4 regions of the Pseudomonas sp. nanlin1 genome follow, and region 1 is predicted to be linked to each of the others. Evidence: predicted binding sites of a transcription regulator. Region 1 holds the regulator's gene; each other region holds the start of a gene.
The links. Region 1 encodes FliA, which starts transcription of late flagellar genes. Its sites were predicted from a motif close to CTAAAGTTTNNNNNNNNNNNGCCGNTAA; they were not measured.

Region 1 (5,223 bases):
ACCGCCAAAGATCCGGCTTTTGGTTTGGAGGCGGTCTGGATCGAGTTGAGTCTGCGCAGTCAGGCACAGTCGCTAGGCTATACCGTGGTCGATGCCAGTACCGTAGTGGCCACGCACTTGAACCAAATCCTGCAAAAGCATGCCCATGAACTGATTGGGCACGAAGAAGTTCAGCAACTGCTGCAAGTTCTGGCCAAAGGCTCGCCGAAACTGGCGGAAGAACTGGTGCCCGGAACCCTTTCGCTGTCCAACCTGTTGAAGGTGCTGCAGGCACTGCTGGCCGAGCAGGTGCCCGTACGGGACATCCGCAGTATCGCGGAAGCGATCGCCAACAACGCTAACAAGAGTCAAGATACTGCCGCTTTGGTCCAAGCGGTACGGGTTGGATTATCCCGCGCCATCGTGCAAAGCATTGTAGGCATTGAGTCTGAGCTGCCTGTGATCACCCTGGAGCCCAGGTTGGAACAGATATTGCTCAATAGTCTGCAGAAGGCTGGGCAGGGTCAGGAAGAAGGCGTTTTGTTGGAGCCCAGTATGGCCGAGAAATTGCAGAGGTCTTTGATAGACGCTGCACAGCGCCAAGAAATGCAAGGCCAGCCGGTGATTCTACTGGTGGCGGGGCCGGTCAGAGCGATGTTGTCGCGCTTTGGGCGGTTGGCAGTACCGAATTTACATGTGTTGGCTTATCAGGAAATTCCTGACAACAAACAAGTCACCATCGTTGCGACAGTAGGGCCCAACGGCTGAGGTAGTGGGTTATGCAAGTGAAGCGATTTTTCGCCGCCGATATGCGTCAGGCAATGAAGCTGGTCCGTGATGAGCTGGGCTCCGATGCCGCCATCATCGGTAACCGCCGCATTGCCGGCGGCGTGGAGCTGACCGCTGCGCTGGACTACAAACTGTCCGCGCTGGCGCCGCGCGTGCCTAACCTCGAGTTGGAAGAAGAACTGCGCAAGACCCAGTCTCGCATCGTCACAGCCCAGGCCGAATTGACCCAGCGCAACGACAGCGACACCACCGCCAACCGTCAGCTGTTTGCCGGCTTGCCGCTGACCGCTGCCGAGCCTTTGATCGAGCCCCACTTCGAAGAGCCTGTGCGTCCTGCAGCTGCACCGGTCGCCGCGCAAGCCGCGGTCGACCGCAGCCTGTTCGACTCGATGCGCTCGGAACTCAATGGCCTGCGCGAACTGCTGGAAGTGCAGTTGGGCTCGCTGGCCTGGAACCAACTGCAGGGCAGCCAGCCGCACCAGGCCAACCTGTGGCGGCGCCTGCTGCGCATCGGCTTGTCGGGCCCTCTGGCCCGCGAGCTGCTGGAATTGACCAGCGATATCAAAGAACCCAAGCAAGCCTGGCGCATGTTGCTGGCGCACCTGGCACGGATGATCGTCACCCCCGAGGTCGAGCCCCTGGAAGAAGGCGGCGTGATCGCCATGGTGGGCCCCGCGGGCATGGGCAAGACCACCACCCTGGCCAAATTGGCCGCGCGTTATGTGCTCAAGTACGGCGCCCAGAGCGTTGCCCTGGTGAGCATGGACAGCTTCCGTATCGGTGCCCAGGAACAGCTCAAGACCCTCGGCCGTATCCTCAATGTTTCGGTGACCCAGGTCGACCCAGGCCAATCCCTGGTCCAGGCCCTGGAACCACTGCTGCGCAAGCGCGTCGTATTGATCGACACGGCAGGCCTGCAAGCCAGCGACCCGGCCCTGCGCATGCAACTGGAAAGCCTGGCCGGGCGCGGTATTCGCGCACGCAATTACCTGGTATTGGCAACCACCAGCCAGAAGCAGGTGCTCCAGGCCGCCTACCACAGCTACAAGCGCTGCGGTCTGGCTGGTTGCATCCTGACCAAACTCGACGAAACCGCCAATCTGGGCGAAGTGCTCAGCCTGGCGATCAGTCATCGACTTCCGGTGGCCTATCTCACGGATGGCCCACGTATCCCAGATGACCTGCACCTGCCGCGCCGCCACCAGTTGGTCAGTCGCGCGGTCAGTGTGCAGATGCAGGAAGAGCCCAGCGAGGAGGCCATGGCCGACATGTTCGCTGATCTCTACCACAGTCCGAATAAGCGGGTGGGCTGAGGTGATGAGCGTCAAGAAACTGCAATCTTCCTACATCGATGGACTGCCACGCTTTATTCGGATGTTCGAATGTGCAGCCCTCCGTGTGGCCCCGGTCTAGACAAGGTAAAGAACGAACATGGGTAGCATGCATCCCGTACAGGTGATCGCGGTGACCGGCGGCAAAGGTGGCGTCGGGAAGACTAATGTGTCAGTGAACTTGTCACTGGCTCTGGCAGAGCTTGGCCGCAGGGTCATGTTGCTGGATGCCGACCTGGGGCTGGCCAACGTCGATGTGCTCTTGGGGTTGACGCCCAAGCGCACGTTGGCAGACGTCATAGAGGGTCGTTGTGAGCTGCGCGACGTGATGTTGCAGGGGCCAGGTGGCATCCGCATCGTCCCGGCGGCTTCAGGCACCCAGAGCATGGTGCATCTGTCCCAGGCGCAGCATGCCGGGCTGATCCAGGCCTTCAGCGACGTCGGTGACAACCTCGACGTACTGGTGATCGATACCGCTGCCGGTATTGGCGACTCGGTGGTCAGCTTCGTGCGCGCTGCGCAGGAAGTGCTGCTGGTGGTGTGCGACGAGCCCACCTCCATCACCGATGCTTACGCGCTGATCAAATTACTCAACCGGGACTACGGCATGAACCGTTTCCGGGTCTTGGCCAACATGGCGCAGAGCCCGCAGGAAGGGCGCAACCTGTTTGCCAAGCTGACCAAGGTGACCGACCGTTTCCTCGATGTCGCGCTGCAATACGTGGGTGCGGTGCCTTACGACGAATGTGTACGCAAAGCGGTACAGAAACAACGCGCGGTGTATGAAGCGTTTCCGCGCTCCAAATGTGCCCTGGCCTTCAAGGCCATCGCGCAGAAAGTCGACACTTGGCCACTGCCTGCCAACCCAAGGGGGCATCTCGAATTCTTCGTCGAGCGGCTCGTTCAGCAAACCAGCGCGGGGCCAGTATCATGAGTGCTAGCGGATACCGTATGTACAGCAAGGCTTCTAGGGAATCGCAACAATACGAGTTGATCGAGCGCTACGCGCCCTTGGTCAAGCGTATTGCTTATCACCTGTTGGCACGTCTGCCCGCCAGCGTGCAGGTCGAGGACTTGATCCAGGCCGGCATGATTGGCCTGCTAGAAGTGTCGACCAAGTACGACTCGAGCAAAGGCGCCAGTTTCGAGACCTACGCAGGTATCCGTATCCGCGGCGCCATGCTCGATGAAGTCCGCAAGGGTGATTGGGCGCCGCGTTCGGTGCACCGCAACACGCGAATGGTCAGCGACGCGATTCGGGCAATTGAAGCAAAAACTGGCCGTGACGCTAAAGATCATGAAGTTGCGGCCGAACTCAAGTTGAGTCTGGATGATTACTACGCGATTTTGAACGACACCCTGGGCAGCCGCCTATTCAGTTTCGACGACCTGTTGCAGGACGGCGAACACGAAGGCCTGCACGAGGATGGCGCTACAGGATCGCTGGAGCCGTCGCGGGACCTGGAAGACGAACGTTTCCAGGCGGCGCTGGCTGATGCCATTGCCAACCTGCCCGAGCGGGAAAAGCTGGTGTTGTCGCTGTACTACGATCAGGAGCTGAACCTCAAGGAAATCGGTGAAGTGCTGGGTGTCAGCGAGTCACGGGTCAGCCAGTTGCACAGCCAATGCGCGGCGCGTCTGCGCGGGCGGTTGGAAGACTGGCGGGCTAGATCGTAGAGAAATACGCGGGTTTGGGGGGAGGGCGGATCTGTACCGGGCTCGCTCCGGGGTGATCAGGTAAACACCACTGGGTGTTGGCCCGGCTCACTACGAAGTAGCCTGCTTTGGCAGTCGCTGTACTGGTTAAACGGATTCGATTTGATTGCGTGCCCAGGGGCTGGGTGCGTTCAAGACTGCTGGAGGTCTAATTGGACAAGAACATGAAAATCCTCATCGTTGACGATTTCTCGACGATGCGGCGGATCATCAAGAACCTTTTGCGCGATCTGGGGTTCACCAACACGGCGGAAGCCGATGACGGCATCACTGCATTGCCAATGTTGCAAAGCGGTAACTTCGACTTTTTGGTCACCGACTGGAACATGCCTGGCATGACCGGCATTGAACTGCTCAAGCAGGTCCGTGCCGACGAGCGTCTGAAAACCATGCCGGTATTGATGGTGACCGCCGAAGCCAAGCGTGAGCAGATCATCGAAGCGGCCCAGGCCGGTGTTAACGGCTATGTGGTCAAGCCTTTCACCGCCCAAGTGCTCAAAGAGAAGATCGACAAGATCTTCGAGCGCGTCAACAGCTGATGACCGCCACGGGGGCGCTATGGACAATAAAGATTCATCTTTGGCCGACTTCGAGTCGACCCTGAAAAGACACGCTACTGAGCTCGTGTCCAGCCTTGAAAAAGGCCGTTTCGGCGATGCAGTAGACCTTATTCATCAGCTCAACCAGACCCGCGACCGTGGCCTGTATCAGGAAGTCGGTAAGCTGACCCGTGAGTTGCACAGCGCGATCGTCAACTTTCATATCGACCCCCATATGCCTCAAGCCGAAGAGGTGTCGCAGATCACTGACGCCACCGAGCGGCTGTCGTACGTGGTCAGGCTCACCGAGAACGCAGCCAACCGAACCATGGACCTGGTGGAGCAGAGCACGCCGGTGTCTGAGGCCCTTGCGACCGATGCCAAAGCGTTGAGCCTGGATTGGGAACGCTTCACGCGCCGCGAGATGGACGCCAACGAGTTTCGCCTGCTGGCTCCTAAAATCAGCGAGTTTCTCAAACGCAGCGATACTGAGTCTCACCAACTGACTGCCAACCTCAACGACATTTTGTTGGCGCAGGATTATCAAGACCTTACGGGCCAGGTGATCAAGCGCGTCACGCAATTGGTCACTGAAGTGGAAAGCAATCTGCTCAAGCTGGTGCTCATGGCCAGCCACGTCGATCGCTTTGCGGGGATCGATCATGATCACCAAGCGATCGTTGCAGAAAAAGATAAAGAAAAAGATCCATCCAAGGGTGAAGGTCCGCAGATTCATGCCGATAAACGTGAAGACGTTGTATCTGGTCAGGACGATGTCGACGATCTGCTATCCAGCCTGGGTTTCTGACAGGGTTTCAGGAAAGTCCGCTGACGTGGCTCAGGGGCTTTCCGGCCAGAACCGCCAGACT
Region 2 (5,223 bases), 1.0 Mb from region 1:
CGGGCAAAATAGGAGTTGTCGGACAGAAAGCTGTAAGTCAGTTGGGTAGTGCCCGAGCCGCTTGGACTCCAATAGATGCCGTACAGCAGGGAAGAAAAATTCTCTCGGCTGGAGAAACTGTACGCATAGCTGTAGGGCGTGGTGCTGAGCGGGCCGGACATGGTGTTTTCCGAAACTGGGCTGCGGACCTCCTTGTGTGTCCGCAAGGACACATAAATAATGCCTTATTAATGACGTCAGTTCTATGGCGAAACATCCGGCCCCACATTTCTCCGGATGACTGGTCGCAGGATCGCTACTCAGTGGTGGCTCTCGCCATAACGCACCTACCTTCCCTTATTCCTGACTGCGCCACATCGTCGGCCAATACTGCGACGGCGTACCACTACAGGTTGCCATCATTTCCATGGACCTGAGCTCGAACGCTTTGCCATTGAACCGCCAGGTCTGATGAGTACCGCAATCGCCAATTCCGCGGCCTTTGTCGAAACTTTCCAGCACACCTGTTAGCGGGTCGTAGCTGACCGAGCCGCTCACCGCGCTGTCGCTGCCCTGCCAGGGTAGCGGCTGGATAGTGGGAGGCTGCGGTTTGACGGGCAACGCCCGCGGCGTTTGGTACAGGGCATAAGCGCAATTGTAGGCGCCGCACGAAGTGCGGATCAGCACCAACGCCGTTTTGCTGTCCAATGCATACACACTGGCTTCGGGCGGTTGTTGTTCTTCGAGCTCCTGGTCCCATTCATGCTGGGTCGCCTTGATCACCAGGCCGCCCAGTTTTTGCGCTTCCTCAGCCCCCATGGCCTGGGTTTTCGGAAACGGCGCCAACTTGGGCGCAGCCACTGCGGCAGGTACGCTTTTTTCTTCACGCTTGCCTTTCTCGGCCAGCGCGCCAGGCGTGCCGACCCGGCCTTGCACCGAGTCCATCAACAGCAGCGCCGCGTTCAGCCCTTGTAGGGACGCGCTAACGGGGCCATCGGCGAGCGGCATCGACAGACGGGTGCCATTGCGAACCTCGCCTAGCCAGGCCTGGGCATTGGCCCCTGAAGTTTGGTATTGGCCCTCGCGGTTTTTTTGCAATGCACTATTGATCGGCTGGCCGTCCAGTTGTGGCGCGCCTGTGGGGGCGACATTCGCGGCCAGGGTGACTTGTAGGGCGCCGTCAATACCGGCCTCGCGGGTCACTTGAACAATCAGCCCGGCCCCTTCGGTTTGCTCCTCGGCAGCCAGGGCGGTGCAGCGGCGGGTGTTGTCGCAACCCACCGCCCAGTCGTCGAAGGTTTGGTAGAGGGGGGCATCTTCAGGCTCGGCAGCGAGCACTGCGCTCGGTACGGCCAGGGCTAGCGCTGTCAGTGCATAGGTGGGGAAGTGTAAGAGAGCACGCATCGCAGGTGAGCCTCGGGGCTGGAAAGCCCTGATGCTAACCGAATGACTGACGGGATGCGTAGAGTGGTGACGCGCAGAAACAAGAAAGCCCGCACAAGGCGGGCTTCTTGATTTGATTCACAGATTGCTACAGACATCTGTGAATCGGTACTTGGTGGCTACACAGGGACTTGAACCCCGGACCCCAGCATTATGAATGCTATGCTCTAACCAACTGAGCTATGTAGCCAAGTGGCGCGCATTATTCGTGGATATCGAAAATGTGTCAACCCTTAACCCCAAAAAAATTCTCCATGTGATCAATTGCTTAGCTTTTCCCTGGCTTCGGCCGTCGAAACACCATCGCCCATTATCGCTTCAGTCTGCCGCTGGTCGGCCGATGCCCTATGCACGCCCGTACCACCGGACTCTGTCGTTTCCATCAGTGACGCTTAATAGTGCAGGGTCGCGCCCTGTTGTGGGTCTCGTGCACTGCGTTGGAACGCTGATGCCCCGGTATGGCGGCTGCGCGACGCTTTTGCTATTAGGCAACCGGACGCAGGTCTAAATCTTGCTTGCACAATGGCATATTGCCGGTATCGGCACCTTAGGGTCGATCCTGTACAACGGGCGACCCTCGAAGTGTTCAGAGGAGTAGTTGAACATGCATGGCCTTTTATCCCCAGGAATCCGTCTGCTCGGCCAGTTTGGCTTTGCGCGCAAGTTCCAGCTGCTGTTTCTGTTGTTTATGCTGCCACTGGCGGCCAGCTTGTGGATGCTGGGTGATCATTTTCGCGAAACGTTGGTGGTGATTGCCAAAGAGCGCTCCGGTGTGCAGCAATTGCTGGCGCTGGATCGGGTCGACTCACTGGTGTCTGCTCAGCGCAACCTGGCCGCGCGTTGGAAGGCTGTGGATATCTTGCGCGCCCCTGGCCCCGAGGCGTTGCAGGCCATCGCAGCGCTGGAAGCGTCGGCGCCGGTGCTGACTAAAGCGATCGACGACTTGGCCGCGCAACTGCGTGAGGCCAACGCTGCCGCCGAGGTGCAGGCCCGGGTGCAAGATTTACAAGCGGCGGTGCCAAGCTTGCAATTGGCCAACCTGCGCACTGTGGGTTGGTGGCCAGATGGTTTTGATCGATTCACTGCGGTGCTCGGCTTGTTGCAGGGCCTGCGTGAGCAGATCGCAATGGACAGCGGGTTGACGGTGGACCCATCGAAGGAAGGCTATTTGCTGATGCAAATCGCCACCCAGCAAGCGCCGGATCTGATCGAGCGGGTAGGGCGCCTGGCCAGTGTGGGCGAGTCTTCCGTGGCGGCGGGGCAGTTCAGCATGCAGAGCCGCCTGCAGATGCGTGACCTGCGCGGCCGTATCAATGATGCCCGCGACCAAATGAATAAAGCCGGCTCGGCCCTGCAAGCGAAACTTGCGCCGGAGTTGGCCGGTTGGGCCAGCGAATATGCCAGCGCTCAACAAAAATTGGACAGCGACCTTAAGGTGCTGGACGACGGCGTGTTCGGCGGCAGCATCACCCTCAAGTCGGCCGATTTCCAGCGCACCATCGACGGCCTTTTGCAGACCTTGGCTGATTTACGCGAGCAGTCGCTGGGCTCGCTGGATACGCGCCTGGGCTATTACCACGATCATGCGATCCGCCAGGCGGTGCCGGTGATCGCCATGTTCACCCTGTTGTTACTGGCCGCGCTGTACCTGTTCGTTTGCCTGCAAAACTCCATCCGGCGCAGTACGCGGGGCATCACCACCCTGGCCCAGTCATTGCGCGACGGCAACCTGCGGGTAGAGGTCGAGGTGCAGGGGCGAGATGAGCTGGCAACCATCAGCACCGCGCTGAATGCGGCCGTGGTGCAGCTGCGCGCCAGCCTGTTGGGCGTCAACCAGGAAACCGTGAAACTGAGCGAAGCGGTGATCACGCTAAACGCGCACTCCAACGACACCCTCGGTGAAGTTGAAGCCCAGCAACACCAGATAAGCCAGATTGCCACAGCCGCCACGGAGCTGGCAGCCACTTCACAGGGGGTGTCGAAAAGCTGCGAATCCGCTTCGGCCAGCGTGCGCCAGACGCGTTCTATCGCTGAGGTCAGCCAGCGAGACAGCGAACGCACCACCAGCAGCATTCAAGCCCTCAATCGGCGCCTGGGCGAGACGGCAGCCGCGTTGGGGCGGGTCAGCGAGCAGGGGCAACAGATCCAGTCGGTCGTGGATGTGATTCGTGGCATCGCCGAGCAGACCAACCTGTTGGCCCTCAATGCCGCCATTGAGGCCGCCCGCGCGGGCGAACAGGGGCGCGGGTTTGCCGTGGTGGCCGATGAAGTGCGCAGCTTGTCCCAGCGTACCCAAGCCTCGACTGCGCAGATCGCCGGGACCGTCGAAAGCCTACGCACGACCCTGAGCGATGCCGTGGAACTGATGGAGGCCGCCTGTGGCCAAGCGCAAAACGATGCGACCGCCGTCACCGGGCTCGGCCTGAGCCTGGTGGAGATCGCCACCGCTGTGCAGGGGGTTAGTGACACGTTGGCGCATATCGCCACGGCGGTGCAAGAGCAGGCGGCGACGGCGGATGAGGTGAGCAGCAATATCCAGCAGGTCGACCAGGCCGCGATGCGCCTACTGGACGGCGCTCGCGCGGTCAATCAGGCGGCGGATCAGCTCAGTTCCGGCAGCCAGGCGCTGAATGACAATACCTCACGGTTCCGCCTAGCGTAGGAGGGGCCTGGGCCCCGATCTCTTGATCTTCGCCGCGCACCGCCTAATTACCAAGGCCCAGGGTGGCCGCGTTATGCACAGATCTGGCGCAGCTGAGAAAGCCGGCTGCGAGTGCGCACGATATCGGCGATATCGCTACGGTCGATGGCACCGTCCAGCGGCCATTGGCTGATCATGAACAGCGTGCAGCGGTTGTCATAGAGCACGTCGACCAAATTCAAAAAGCGCTGCTGGGCTGCCACCGTGGTGGTTGAAATGGGTGGAACCGCGTCGATGATCCAACGCGAGCAGGTTTGCACCAGCGCTAGATAGTCCATGGTTGCCGTAGGCGCGTCGCAGATGTCGGCGAAGCTCACGTGCACGGTGCCCTGGCCAATGGAGCCCACTTGTAGCTGCCGATGATTGAGCGTAATGGCCATGCCGTGGGTTGGGTACTCGGGGATGCCCACCTGTTGGCGCTGCTCGGGGCTACCGGGGGAAATAAAGGCGCCCTGGTTGAACGGTTCGCCATTGCTATTGGCCAGTTGCCGGTAATCCGTATCTCCCGCAATGGCCAGCACGTCCATATGGGCTTCGATCAAGCGAATGGTCGGCAGAAACCGTTCATGGTAAAGCGGGTTGGGCAGCAGTTCGGCGGGGGGGTAGTTGGAGGTTGTCACGAGCACGCAGTCGCGGGCGAATAGCGCTTTGAACACGCGGCTAATTAGCATGGCGTCGCCGATGTCGTGCAAATGAAACTCGTCGAAACACAATAGTCGGCAGCCCCCCAGTAAGGCCTGCAGCGCATCCTCCATGGAGGTTCGGCTACCGGCACGGCGGAAAATTTCTTCATGCAATTGGCGAAAAAACGCGTGGAAATGCACCCGTTGCTTGGCCTTGATGGGCACCGATTCAAAGAAAGTGTCCAGGACAAAACTCTTGCCGCGCCCCACAGGGCCCCACAGGTAAAGACTCCGCGGTTGGCCGCGACGAAACAGACGGCGTTGGGTCAGGTCTTCGGCCAGTTGGCCGAGGCGCTCGATGGCTACCCTTTGCTGAGCGTCCAGGGTGTAGCCGCGCGCTTGAGCTTTGGCCTGCATCGTGTCGCCGAGGTCGTTCGCAAAAAAGCGCGGCATGCATTGATCTCTGGTGGGGTCGGT
Region 3 (5,223 bases), 1.6 Mb from region 1:
GCCGGCGTGCTCGGTCAGCGGTATACGCACCAGCGCGATACTGCGCTGGCTGTGCGCCGTGGCCAAACTGGCATGCTCGCGTAACCACTGGGCGACCTGCTGGGCCACCAGGTGAGGTTGCTCGGCAAAGTGCGCCAGGAACGCCGCTTCGACCAATTGCCGGGCCAACGCCGCCGAGCAGGGGCAGGTCGACGAGTAACCGACCTGCACCTCGGCATGCAGGGTAAAACGTGCGTGTCGCCATTCGCCCTGCAACCGCACGGGGTAGGCTTTCCAGCCACTGAGCCCTGGGGTGACCAACGCCGGGCGGCGGCACAAGAGGTCGAATTGCACAGCCAGACGCGCGCCGGTGGAGCCGCAATCATGATGGCTGGCCACCATGTCGTGCAGGGTCTGCGCGATCTGTTCGCCGCTCAGCGGCGCATCGCCCAAGAGGTCGAGCAGTCGGTACAAACGTGACATGTGAATGCCCTTGACCTGCGGATCGGGCAAATCGACCGCGACATCGGCCCGGCCATGGACCTGGGCAACAGCACCGGGCTCGGCGAGCTGCAAAGACAAATCGATACCTGACATACCCACCCAGTCCAAGGCCAATAGGTTGGCTGGGCTGTGGGTACGGGCGATATCGGGTAACGGCTGGGTCATTGGGAAGGCCTCCAAGTCTGAAGCAAACCAGGATACAGATTGATACGTTATAAAGTAACGCTAATAGCAAAAATTTCTCCACCCGTCGTGCACTCCCCTGCGGTTATCCTTGGTTGCATCGATCGAGGTCTTACACAGGAGCGGTTCATGAGCGACGAGCTACAGGTCACCGACATTGCCCTAGGCGAAGGTAAAGCCGCAGTCAAAGGAGCGCTGATCACCACCCAATACAGCGGGTATTTGGAGGACGGCAGCCTTTTCGATTCGTCCTATCAGCGGGGCAAGCCGTTTCAATGCGTGATCGGTACGGGCCGAGTGATCAAGGGCTGGGACCAAGGCCTGATGGGCATGCGCGTGGGCGGTAAGCGCAAGCTTTGGGTGCCTGCGCACCTGGCCTATGGCGAGCGGCAAGTCGGCGAACACATCCCTGCTCACTCGAACCTGGTGTTCGAGATTGAGTTGCTGGAGGTATTAACGCGAGACGACTAAACCTTAGGGCTACGAACCGATCCGCCAGTCGCGTCTTGGGTACCAGACGGGCGCTACATCCTGTTCGGAAACGTCCTATTTCGCGAAAAAACCACCGGCGTATGGTGGTTTTTTTGGGAGGTGGGTTATGCAGGTCGTCCTTATTTTTCTTATCGTATTGCTCAGTGGTTGCCGGCTAATCGCTGGGAACGTCAACCCTAATGGGCCGACTGGCCAATCCTGGGGCCCTGGCGATGGTGCAAGCAGTGTTTGCGTGCGGGACCCCTATAGGCCGGGCTGCGAACACTGGGGCCACTATTAGGTTCTGTACGTAAAGTGCCTGGCTGATCACGTCCGAAAACGGGTGACCATCTGATTCAGATTCACCGCCAACTGCGACAGCTCGTTGCTGGCAATCAAGGTTTGTTGCGTGCCTTCGCTGCTCTGCAGAGCCAGGTCACGAATACTGGTGAGCGCGCGGTCCACTTCTCGGGCCACGTGGGCCTGTTCCTCTGCGGCAGTGGCGATCTGATGGTTGCGGTCGTCGATCAGTTGCACGGCATCGGTGATGGCTTGCAGGGAGCGCCCCGCTTCGTCGGCCGTGCGCTGGGTGTTATGCACTTCCTCAGTACTGCTGCCCATCGAAGCCACCACCTGCGAAGTGCCGGTCTGGATCGCCGAAATCATTTGCTCGATTTCCTGGGTCGAGGTCTGGGTGCGGTGGGCCAAGGCCCGCACTTCGTCAGCGACCACGGCAAAACCGCGGCCCTGTTCACCAGCGCGCGCGGCTTCAATGGCCGCGTTGAGCGCCAGCAGGTTGGTTTGCTCGGCGATCGCGCGGATCACCCCCAGCACTTTGCTGATGTCCTGGGCTTGCCCTGCCAAGCCCTGCACTTGCCCGGAGGTCAACTCGACCCGTTGGGTCAGGCTGTGCATAGCCTTGAGGGTTTCACTGACTTTCTGGTTACCGCTGGCGGCGGCTTTGTTCGAGTCCTTGGCCGCTTCAGAGGTGGAGTTGGCATTACGGGCCACCTCTTCCACGGCGGCGCTCATTTCGGTCACGGCGGTGGCGGCTTGTTCGATTTCACTGTTTTGTTGCAACAGCGTGCGGTTGGCACTTTCAGTGATTGAGGTCATCTCCACTGCCGCCGAGCTGAGCTGGGCCGACGCGTCGGAGATCTCACCGATGGTACTGCGCAAAGTGCCCTGCATGGTATTCAGCGCTCGCATCAGGCGCGCGGACTCATCGTTACCGGTCACTTCCAGGGTCAAACGCAGGTCACCTGCGGCGATTTCTTCGGCCATTTTCAACGAGGCGCTCATGGGCCTGACGATGCTGCGGGTCAGCAAGATCGCCAGCACAATAGTCAGCACCAAGGCGATGGCGACGACGACATCGACCACGGTGGTGCTGTGGTCGTACACGCTGGTGGCGACCAACCCTGCCTCAGCTGCACCTTTGCTGTTGTGTTCACGCAGATCGGCGATTTTTGCCTGGTAGGCCGCCGCCCTGTCCCGTTGTTCGGTGTTGGCAAATGTTACTGCTTGTTCGTGCTGATCCGTATCGAGTTTGACGATCTGCTGCAGGCCGTCGAGAAAGCGCACCATCAGCGCCGCCGCCTGTTCGAAATGCTCACGTTCCTGGTCGTCGGACAGCAGGTTTTTGCGATAGAAGTCGGTGCGCTCATCTAGGCGCTGCTTGGCCTTCTCCAATTGCTGAACGGCGGCGGCATGCTCCTGAGGGTTATTGGTGGCCAGCAAGCGAATGCTTTCCAAACGCGCGCCGAGCATGGCGATCTGAATGTCGTCGGCGGTCTGAATGCTTGCCAGCCAATTGTTTTCGATGTCCTGCTCGGTGGCGCGCAGCTTACCCAGTTGGAGGTAGGCGAACCCGCCCAGGGCGATCACCAGCAGGGTAATCAGGCCGAAACAGAGGGATGCTCTGGGGGCGATATTCAGCGAACGCAAATTCATGGACACTCCAATAAGGGCGCGCCAGCAAAAAACTGGCGTTATGCCCAGGCTATCTGCCGCAACGTTCAAGAAATGAATTGAAACCTTCTATTACAATCACAGTGCCACCATGGCGGGGCGCGCCAGGTTTCATTAGGCCAACCGGAATATTTTGCGCAACTCATCGATAGTCTCCTTCTATTACCGCACCTAACCCATTGCTTCGGTTAGGCGCAGGTCATGCCGCCAGCTCGGGCAAAAACGCAATAAAGCACTCCGTGCGGGCCCATTTGTGCGCTCGGGCGCTAGCCATCCCCCGGTACATTGAAGCCACTCCATAACCCTCATGCGCGGGCACGGCGGGTACCGCTGCCTGGCCCGCAGAACACAAGGTTTGCCCATGCCCAACATGCAGCTTCGTGACCCCTCACTCTTGGTTGAGCGTGCCTACGTCAACGGCGCCTGGATTAGCGCCGACGACGGCGCCACCCTGGAGGTGACCAACCCCGCTACCGGCCAGGTGATCGCTCGTGTGCCAGCCTTGCAGGCGAATGAAACCCGCCGCGCCGTCGCTGCGGCCGAGGCCGCTTTAGAGCAATGGCGGGAGACACCCGCAGCCGTGCGGGCTGGCTTGCTGGAGACTTGGCACGGCTTGGTCTTGGCCAACCAGGAAGACCTGGCGCAGATCATGACCGCCGAGCAGGGCAAACCGATTGCCGAGGCCCGCGGTGAGATCGCCTATGGCGCCAGCTTTATCAAGTGGTTCGCCGAAGAAGCCCGGCGCGTGTATGGCGACACTATCCCTGCCCCCACCCGTGATCGGCGGATTCTGGTGCTCAAGCAGCCTATTGGCGTGGTCGCGGCGATCACCCCGTGGAATTTCCCCAATGCCATGATCACCCGCAAGTGCGCCCCGGCCCTGGCCGCCGGTTGCCCGGTGTTGGTCAAACCGTCGGACATGACCCCGCTCTCGGCCTTGGCCCTGGCGGTACTGGCCGAACGCGCCGGGATCCCGGCCGGCGTGTTCAATGTGCTCACCGGCATGCCCAGCGGCATCGGTGGCGAACTCACAGCCAACCCCGCCGTGCGCAAGCTGTCGTTTACCGGCTCTACCCGCGTCGGCCAATTGCTGATGGCCCAGTGCGCCGACACCATCAAGCGTCTGAGCCTGGAACTGGGCGGCAATGCGCCCTTTATCGTGTTCGACGATGCCGACCTCGACCAGGCAGTGGCGGGGGTTATGTTGAGCAAATTCCGTAACGCCGGGCAGACCTGCGTGTGTGCCAACCGGATTCTGGTGCAGGACGGCATTTACGAGCGCTTTGCCCAAGCCCTGGCGGCCGCCGTGGCCGGCCTCAAAGTGGGCGATGGCCTGGACGAAGGCGTGACGATCGGCCCCTTGATCAACCAGGCAGCGGTGGACAAAGTCGCCCGCCACATTCACGACGCCGTGGCCAAGGGCGCCAGCATCGCCGTGGGTGGCGCCCCCGAAGGCCAAGGTTTGTTCGTGCAACCGACCATCTTGCGCGATGCCTCGGCAGACATGCTGCTGGCCAATGAAGAAACCTTCGGCCCGGTGGCGCCGCTGTTTCGCTTTGAGGATGAAGCCCAGGCGCTGGCCCTGGCCAACGCCACGCCTTACGGCCTTGGGGCGTACTACTTCACCCAGAATATGAGCCGCGCCTGGCGCGTGGGGGAAAAACTGGAATTTGGCATGGTCGGTTTGAACACCGGGATCATCTCGATGGAAGTCGCCCCGTTCGGCGGCGTGAAAATGTCCGGCAGCGGCCGCGAAGGCTCGAAATACGGCCTGGATGAGTTCCTCGAGATCAAGGCCTGGCACATCGGCGGCCTCGGCTGAGTCGGCCCTGGCTAGCGCGCAGTCGATTATGTCGCGGCGCGCGGCGAAAACAGCCGATCTCGGCAAAGCCGGGGGCAAGTTCAGCGCTTGTGACTCTGGGCAATCCTTATCCTGAATGTACGCAGCCGCCCGTTCCGGCGGCCATGGAGACCGAGATGAATTCTGCATTGACCCACAACGAGCGCCTGCTGGCACAACGTGAACGCCATGTGCCGCGAGGCATCATCACGGCCCACCCGATCGTGGCCGCACGGGCCCAGGGTGCCGAGCTGTGGGACGTGGACGGCAAACGC
Region 4 (5,223 bases), 690 kb from region 1:
TCGCCCCTCCGACGAGCTGGGCGTGGGTCAATCGGTCTCGATACGCGAGTGTTTGCGGGTATCTTTCATGAAGACATACACCATCAGGGAGCAGGCGATACAGGCGGTCACGTACCAGTAGTAGCCGGTTTCCATACCGATCTGCTTGAACCACAGCGCGATGAATTCAGCGGTGCCGCCGAAGATCGAGACCGTCAGCGCGTAAGGCAGGCCCACACCCAGCGCACGGATTTCGGTCGGAAACAGTTCGGCTTTGACCACCGCGTTGATCGAGGTATAGCCGCTGACAATGATCAGCGCCGCCATGATCAAGAAGAACGCCCCCCACCAGGTATCGATGGTGTGCAGGGTGGTCAGAATCGGCACCGTAAACACCGTTCCCAATACGCCGAAGGCAATCAGAATTGGCCGCCGGCCGATTTTATCGGACAGCGCACCGATCACCGGTTGCAAGCACATGAACAGGAACAGGGTCGCGGCCGAGATAGTGGTCGAGTCCGACTTGCTCATGCCAACCGTGTTCACCAGGTACTTCTGCATATACGTGGTGTAGGTGTAGAAGGCCAGGGTACCGCCCATGGTCAGGCCAACCACGGTGAGCAGCTCCTTGGGGTGGCGCATCAGGGTGCGCATCAGGCTTTCTTTAGGCGCTTCCTTTTTACGGGTAAACGACTCGGTCTCTTCCATGCCGCGGCGCAGGTACAAGGCGACCACCGCACACAACGCACCAATGATGAAAGGCACACGCCAGCCCCAGGCGACCAGCTCTTCTTCGGTCAGGGTCTGCTGCAGGATGATCAGCACGCCCAAAGCGATGAGCTGACCGGAAATCAAGGTGACGTACTGGAAGCTGGAGAAGAAGCCCCGGCGCTCCTTGGTCGCCATTTCGCTCAGGTAAGTGGCGGAAGTACCGTACTCGCCGCCCACTGACAGGCCTTGCAGCAAACGGGCGAATACCAGCAGCACCGGGGCGGCCACGCCGATGGTGTCGTAACCTGGGGTCAAGGCGATGATCAGCGAGCCGAAGCACATCAGCAGCACCGAGGCCATCAATGCTGCCTTGCGGCCCTTGCGGTCGGCATACAGGCCCATCAGCCAGCCGCCCAACGGACGCATCAGGAAGCCGACGGCGAAGATCGCTGCGGTGTTGAGTAACTGCGCGTTCAGGTTGCCTTTAGGGAAGAACACCTGGGCGAAGTACAGGGAAAAAGCGGCGTAGACGTACCAGTCGTACCACTCGACCATATTGCCGACCGAGCCACTGAAAATGGACTTGAGGCGGCTACGGGTGGTTTTTGGGGCAGCGGCGGAGGTACCGCCGCCGGGCAGGGTGTTGGCGTTATCCATGTCGGATCCTTCTAGTTGTTTTTGTAGGCCGCGTCTGGCGCAACCTTACAACCTCAATAGCAGGAGCCGTGCCAGGTACCACAGGCCGGTTTTAGAGGGGGGTAAGCGATTTCGGTAGGCAAAAAACCGCTTATGTATCCGTAAGAATAAGCGGTTTTTTGCCTGTTTCGGTGTATCAGCGGATCTTGAAACGAGCCATCAGCGCACTGACGCGGCTGTTAGCTTGCAGCAAGTCGCTGGTGTTGCGCTCGGTAGCATGGCTGCTGCTTAACAGTTCGTCGACCATGGCGCGGATCTGCACCATGCTGCGGTTGATCTCCTCGGTCACCGAGCGTTGCTGTTCGGCGGCCGTGGCGATCTGCGTGCTCAGGTTGTTGATCTGGCCAACTGAACCGGCCATTTCATCGAGCCCGGTATTGACCCGCGCCGTGGCATCGGCGGCCGACTGGCAGCTGGCCTGGGTACCTTCCATGGCCGCTACTGACGAACTGACCCCTTTGGTCAAGCGAGCCAGCATTTCGTTGATCTCGCTGGTGCTGCTCTGGGTGCGCGCGGCCAAAGCGCGCACCTCATCGGCGACCACGGCAAAGCCGCGACCTTGCTCGCCCGCACGGGCGGCCTCAATGGCGGCATTGAGTGCAAGCAGGTTGGTCTGGCCGGCGATTGCACCGATCACCCCAAGAATTTCCGTAATGCCCTGGGCGTCCTGCTGCATATGGCTGACGCTTTGGGTCGCACTGGCGACTTCGTCGATCAAGGCCACCACACTTTGGGTTGCCGCGCTGACGATCACCCGCGAGCGGTCGGCGTGTTCGTTGGCGCGCTGGGTGAACGAAGCTGTCTCGGCGGCATTGTGCGCCACCGCGTCGGCGGTGGAGCTCATTTCAGTGATGGCGGTGACTGTCTGATCGGTTTCTGAGGCATGCCGGGTCAGAATCTGGTTGGTATGGGCCGATGTGCGCTGCAGTTCATTCAGGCTGGAAGCCATGTCGCCGGTGGCGCTGTTGACCTCGCCAATCAGATTTTGCAGGTAGCCAATGAAGCCGTTGACCGAGTGACCAATGGCCCCCACTTCATCTTCGGCACGGATATTGATGCGGCGGGTCAGGTCAGCATCGCCGGCCGATAGGCTGTCGATGTTCTGTTTCAACGCTTTCAAACGTCTCACCAACGTGCCAATGGCCAGCAATTGCAGAACCGCGAGCAGCACGAGCAGAGGGATTTGCAGCAAGGCCAGCGTGCTCAGCACATCGTCGCGCTGGGCGGTAATGGCGCTGGTAGGCAAGGCGGTAGCCAGCCACCAGGGGGTGCCTGCGATAGGGCGCAGGAAGAAGGTGCTAGCGACACCCTGGTTATCGAATTCGCTGCGCAAGGCGCCTTTGCCCTGCTGGGCGAGACCGGCCTTGATCTGCGCGGCGAACGCGGATTCATCCGCCAGGTCGGCGATATTTTTCAGCACCACGGGTTGGTCGATATGGGTACTGTTGCTGATGATCTTGCCGTCGCCCTCGACGATCAGCATTTGCCCGCCAATGGTTTTTTCTTGGCTGGCTACCAGATCGTTGAAAAAGCCCAGGGTCACATCGATGGTGGCCACGCCATAGGCGGCTCCGTCACGCTGGATCGCCATGGCACAGTTGGTCCGAGGTTCCTGGCTTGCGTCATCCTTGTAGGCGGCAGCCCAGGCACACTGGCCGCGGGGTGTGGCCATGCCACCCTTGTACCAGCTCTGATCGTAGTAGTTTGGCGCCTCGGCACTGTTCCAGAACGTGTTGACGGTCAACTGGCCCGCCGCGTTGCGATGCCAAAACGTGCTGTGTTTATTGCGCCCTGGGGTGCGCTGGTTCGGCAGTGGCCAGATCCCGCCCCCAAAAACCTTCAGCTCGCCGTATTGATCCACCAGCCCCGGTAACACCTTGTCGATGGCGTCGCTGTCTAGCAGGGGGATGGTCTGGGTGATGCTGCGCTGCTGTGCCTGGACCTTGTTCAGCTCGTTCTGAATTTGTTTGGCCACTTCGTCGATTCTGTTCAGCACCACCTGTTCTTCCGTAGCCCGTAACTTGGGCGCCACCAGTTGGCTGATACCCACCGCGGTCAGCACCAGCAGGAGCAGCATGGAAAAGATCAGGGCAAAGGTATAGCGGGCTTGAATAGTTCGCAGCATGGCGAGGGCCTTATGGGGATCGTTCTAGGTTTTGTTATGAGCTATCTGCGACATATCGCCGCAAACCCCCCAGGCTTTAGCTCGACCGGACCAACGGTCACCGTGGTCACTCGCCTTTAAGGAACACCTCGCGCAGCAAGCCATGGCGCTGCATTTTTTCGTTGAGGGTACGCCGCGGTAATTGCAGCTCGTGCAGGACCGCTTTGATATCCCCATGATGGCGTGCCAAGGCGGCGCGCAGGCAGTGGGCCTCGAAGCTCTCCTGTTGCGCCGCCAGCGACTGGCCAGAGACGGGTGGCAGGCTCTGCGCCGGGTCTGCCAGGCCCATGGCGTGGCGCTCGGCCGCGTTGGCCAGCTCGCGCACGTTACCTGGCCAATCATGGCTCAATAGCTGGCCCAACTGTGCGCCGGTCAGCGCCGCCGCGCTGCGGCCCAGGCGCTGGGCGCAGGCGTGGGCCAGGTGCTCGAATAACAGGGGGATGTCTTCGCGCCGTTCGCGCAGGGCCGGTAGGCGCAACTGGGCGACGTTCAGGCGGTACGCCAGGTCCTCGCGAAAGCGCCCGGCACGGGCTTCGTCGAGCAGGTCGGGCTTGGTGGCGGCGACAATCCGTACGTCGACCGCGATGCTGCGGTTAGACCCCAGGCGCTCTAGGGTTTGTTCCTGCAACACCCGCAGCAGCTTGGCTTGCTGGGCCAGGGGCATGCTTTCTATTTCGTCGAGAAACAGCGTGCCGCCGTGGGCGTATTCAAGCTTGCCGATGCGTTTGCCCTGGGCGCCGGTGAAGGCGCCACTTTCATGGCCGAACAATTCCGCTTCGAAAAGCTGCTCCGGGATCGCCGCGCAATTGAGGGCGACAAAGGCTTTGTCAGCCCTGGGGCCGAAATCGTGCAGACAACGCGCGACCAGCTCCTTGCCGCTGCCGGTCTCACCGCGGATCACCACATTGACCGGCAGTGCGGCGAGGTCCAGCACCTGCCGGCGCAGCTGTTGCAGGCCGCTGGAAACCCCGAGCAAGCGCCCCTCGAGTTCATCGCGGTGGCCCTCACGTTCCTGCAGTCGACGGTTTTCCAGTACCAGTTGGCGCTTATCCAAAGCGCGCCGCAGACTGGCCAACAGGGCTTCGGGGCTGAAGGGTTTTTCCAGAAAATCGTAAGCGCCATCGCGCATGGCCTGCACCGCCATGGGCACGTCGCCATGGCCGGTGAGCAGGATCACCGGCAGTTCCGCGTCGCGGGCCTGTAGCGCTTGCAGCAGGCCCATGCCGTCCATACCGGGCATGCGCACATCGGTAATGACCACCCCAGGGAAATGCCCTGGCAGATGCGCCAGGCAGTCCTGCGCCCGGGCAAACAGTTGCACGTCGAAGCCCGCCAGATTCAGCCACTGCTCGACGGCACCGCGAATACTGGCTTCATCATCGACCACAATCACCGAATTGAGCATGGGTCAGGGCGCCTCGGCCGCCGGGAGGGAAAGGGTGAATACTGCGCCGTTGGGCAGGTTGCTGGCGAGCAACTGGCCGTGCAGCTCTTCGACAATGGCGCGCGAGACCGCCAGGCCCAAGCCTAGCCCCTCGCCGACCGGCTTAGTGGTAAAGAATGGATCGAATATCGCGTCGAGGTCGGCGGCGGCGATACCGCTGCCGTTGTCGGTCACGCTCAACTGCCAGGTGTTGGCGTCGCGTACGGTGCTGATACGCAGGCGGCGCGTC

Region 2: a site for FliA is predicted at 1,739-1,766, ahead of QCL65_RS04255 (methyl-accepting chemotaxis protein). Genes of this name have one in related genera too.
Region 3: a site for FliA is predicted at 3,101-3,128, ahead of QCL65_RS16430 (methyl-accepting chemotaxis protein). Genes of this name have one in related genera too.
Region 4: a site for FliA is predicted at 3,564-3,591, ahead of QCL65_RS05755 (methyl-accepting chemotaxis protein). Genes of this name have one in related genera too.

What each region holds. Positions count from the first base shown of each region.
Region 1 covers NZ_CP124218.1:1,922,166-1,927,388, forward strand. The annotation lists gene flhA (flagellar biosynthesis protein FlhA) at 1-747, shown strand, start outside; gene flhF (flagellar biosynthesis protein FlhF) at 759-2,081, shown strand; gene fleN (flagellar synthesis regulator FleN) at 2,200-3,033, shown strand; gene fliA (RNA polymerase sigma factor FliA) at 3,027-3,776, shown strand; gene cheY (chemotaxis response regulator CheY) at 3,980-4,354, shown strand; gene QCL65_RS09075 (protein phosphatase CheZ) at 4,374-5,162, shown strand.
Region 2 covers NZ_CP124218.1:912,288-917,510, forward strand. The annotation lists gene QCL65_RS04240 (M10 family metallopeptidase C-terminal domain-containing protein) at 1-161, opposite strand, end outside; gene QCL65_RS04245 (DUF1176 domain-containing protein) at 337-1,383, opposite strand; tRNA gene QCL65_RS04250 (tRNA-Met) at 1,536-1,612, opposite strand; gene QCL65_RS04255 (methyl-accepting chemotaxis protein) at 2,027-4,084, shown strand; gene zapE (cell division protein ZapE) at 4,156-5,199, opposite strand.
Region 3 covers NZ_CP124218.1:3,533,524-3,538,746, forward strand. The annotation lists gene folE2 (GTP cyclohydrolase FolE2) at 1-648, opposite strand, end outside; gene QCL65_RS16425 (FKBP-type peptidyl-prolyl cis-trans isomerase) at 796-1,137, shown strand; gene QCL65_RS16430 (methyl-accepting chemotaxis protein) at 1,465-3,090, opposite strand; gene QCL65_RS16435 (NAD-dependent succinate-semialdehyde dehydrogenase) at 3,470-4,930, shown strand; gene gabT (4-aminobutyrate--2-oxoglutarate transaminase) at 5,086-5,223, shown strand, end outside.
Region 4 covers NZ_CP124218.1:1,232,278-1,237,500, forward strand. The annotation lists gene QCL65_RS05750 (MFS transporter) at 28-1,347, opposite strand; gene QCL65_RS05755 (methyl-accepting chemotaxis protein) at 1,523-3,511, opposite strand; gene QCL65_RS05760 (sigma-54-dependent transcriptional regulator) at 3,618-4,955, opposite strand; gene QCL65_RS05765 (ATP-binding protein) at 4,959-5,223, opposite strand, start outside.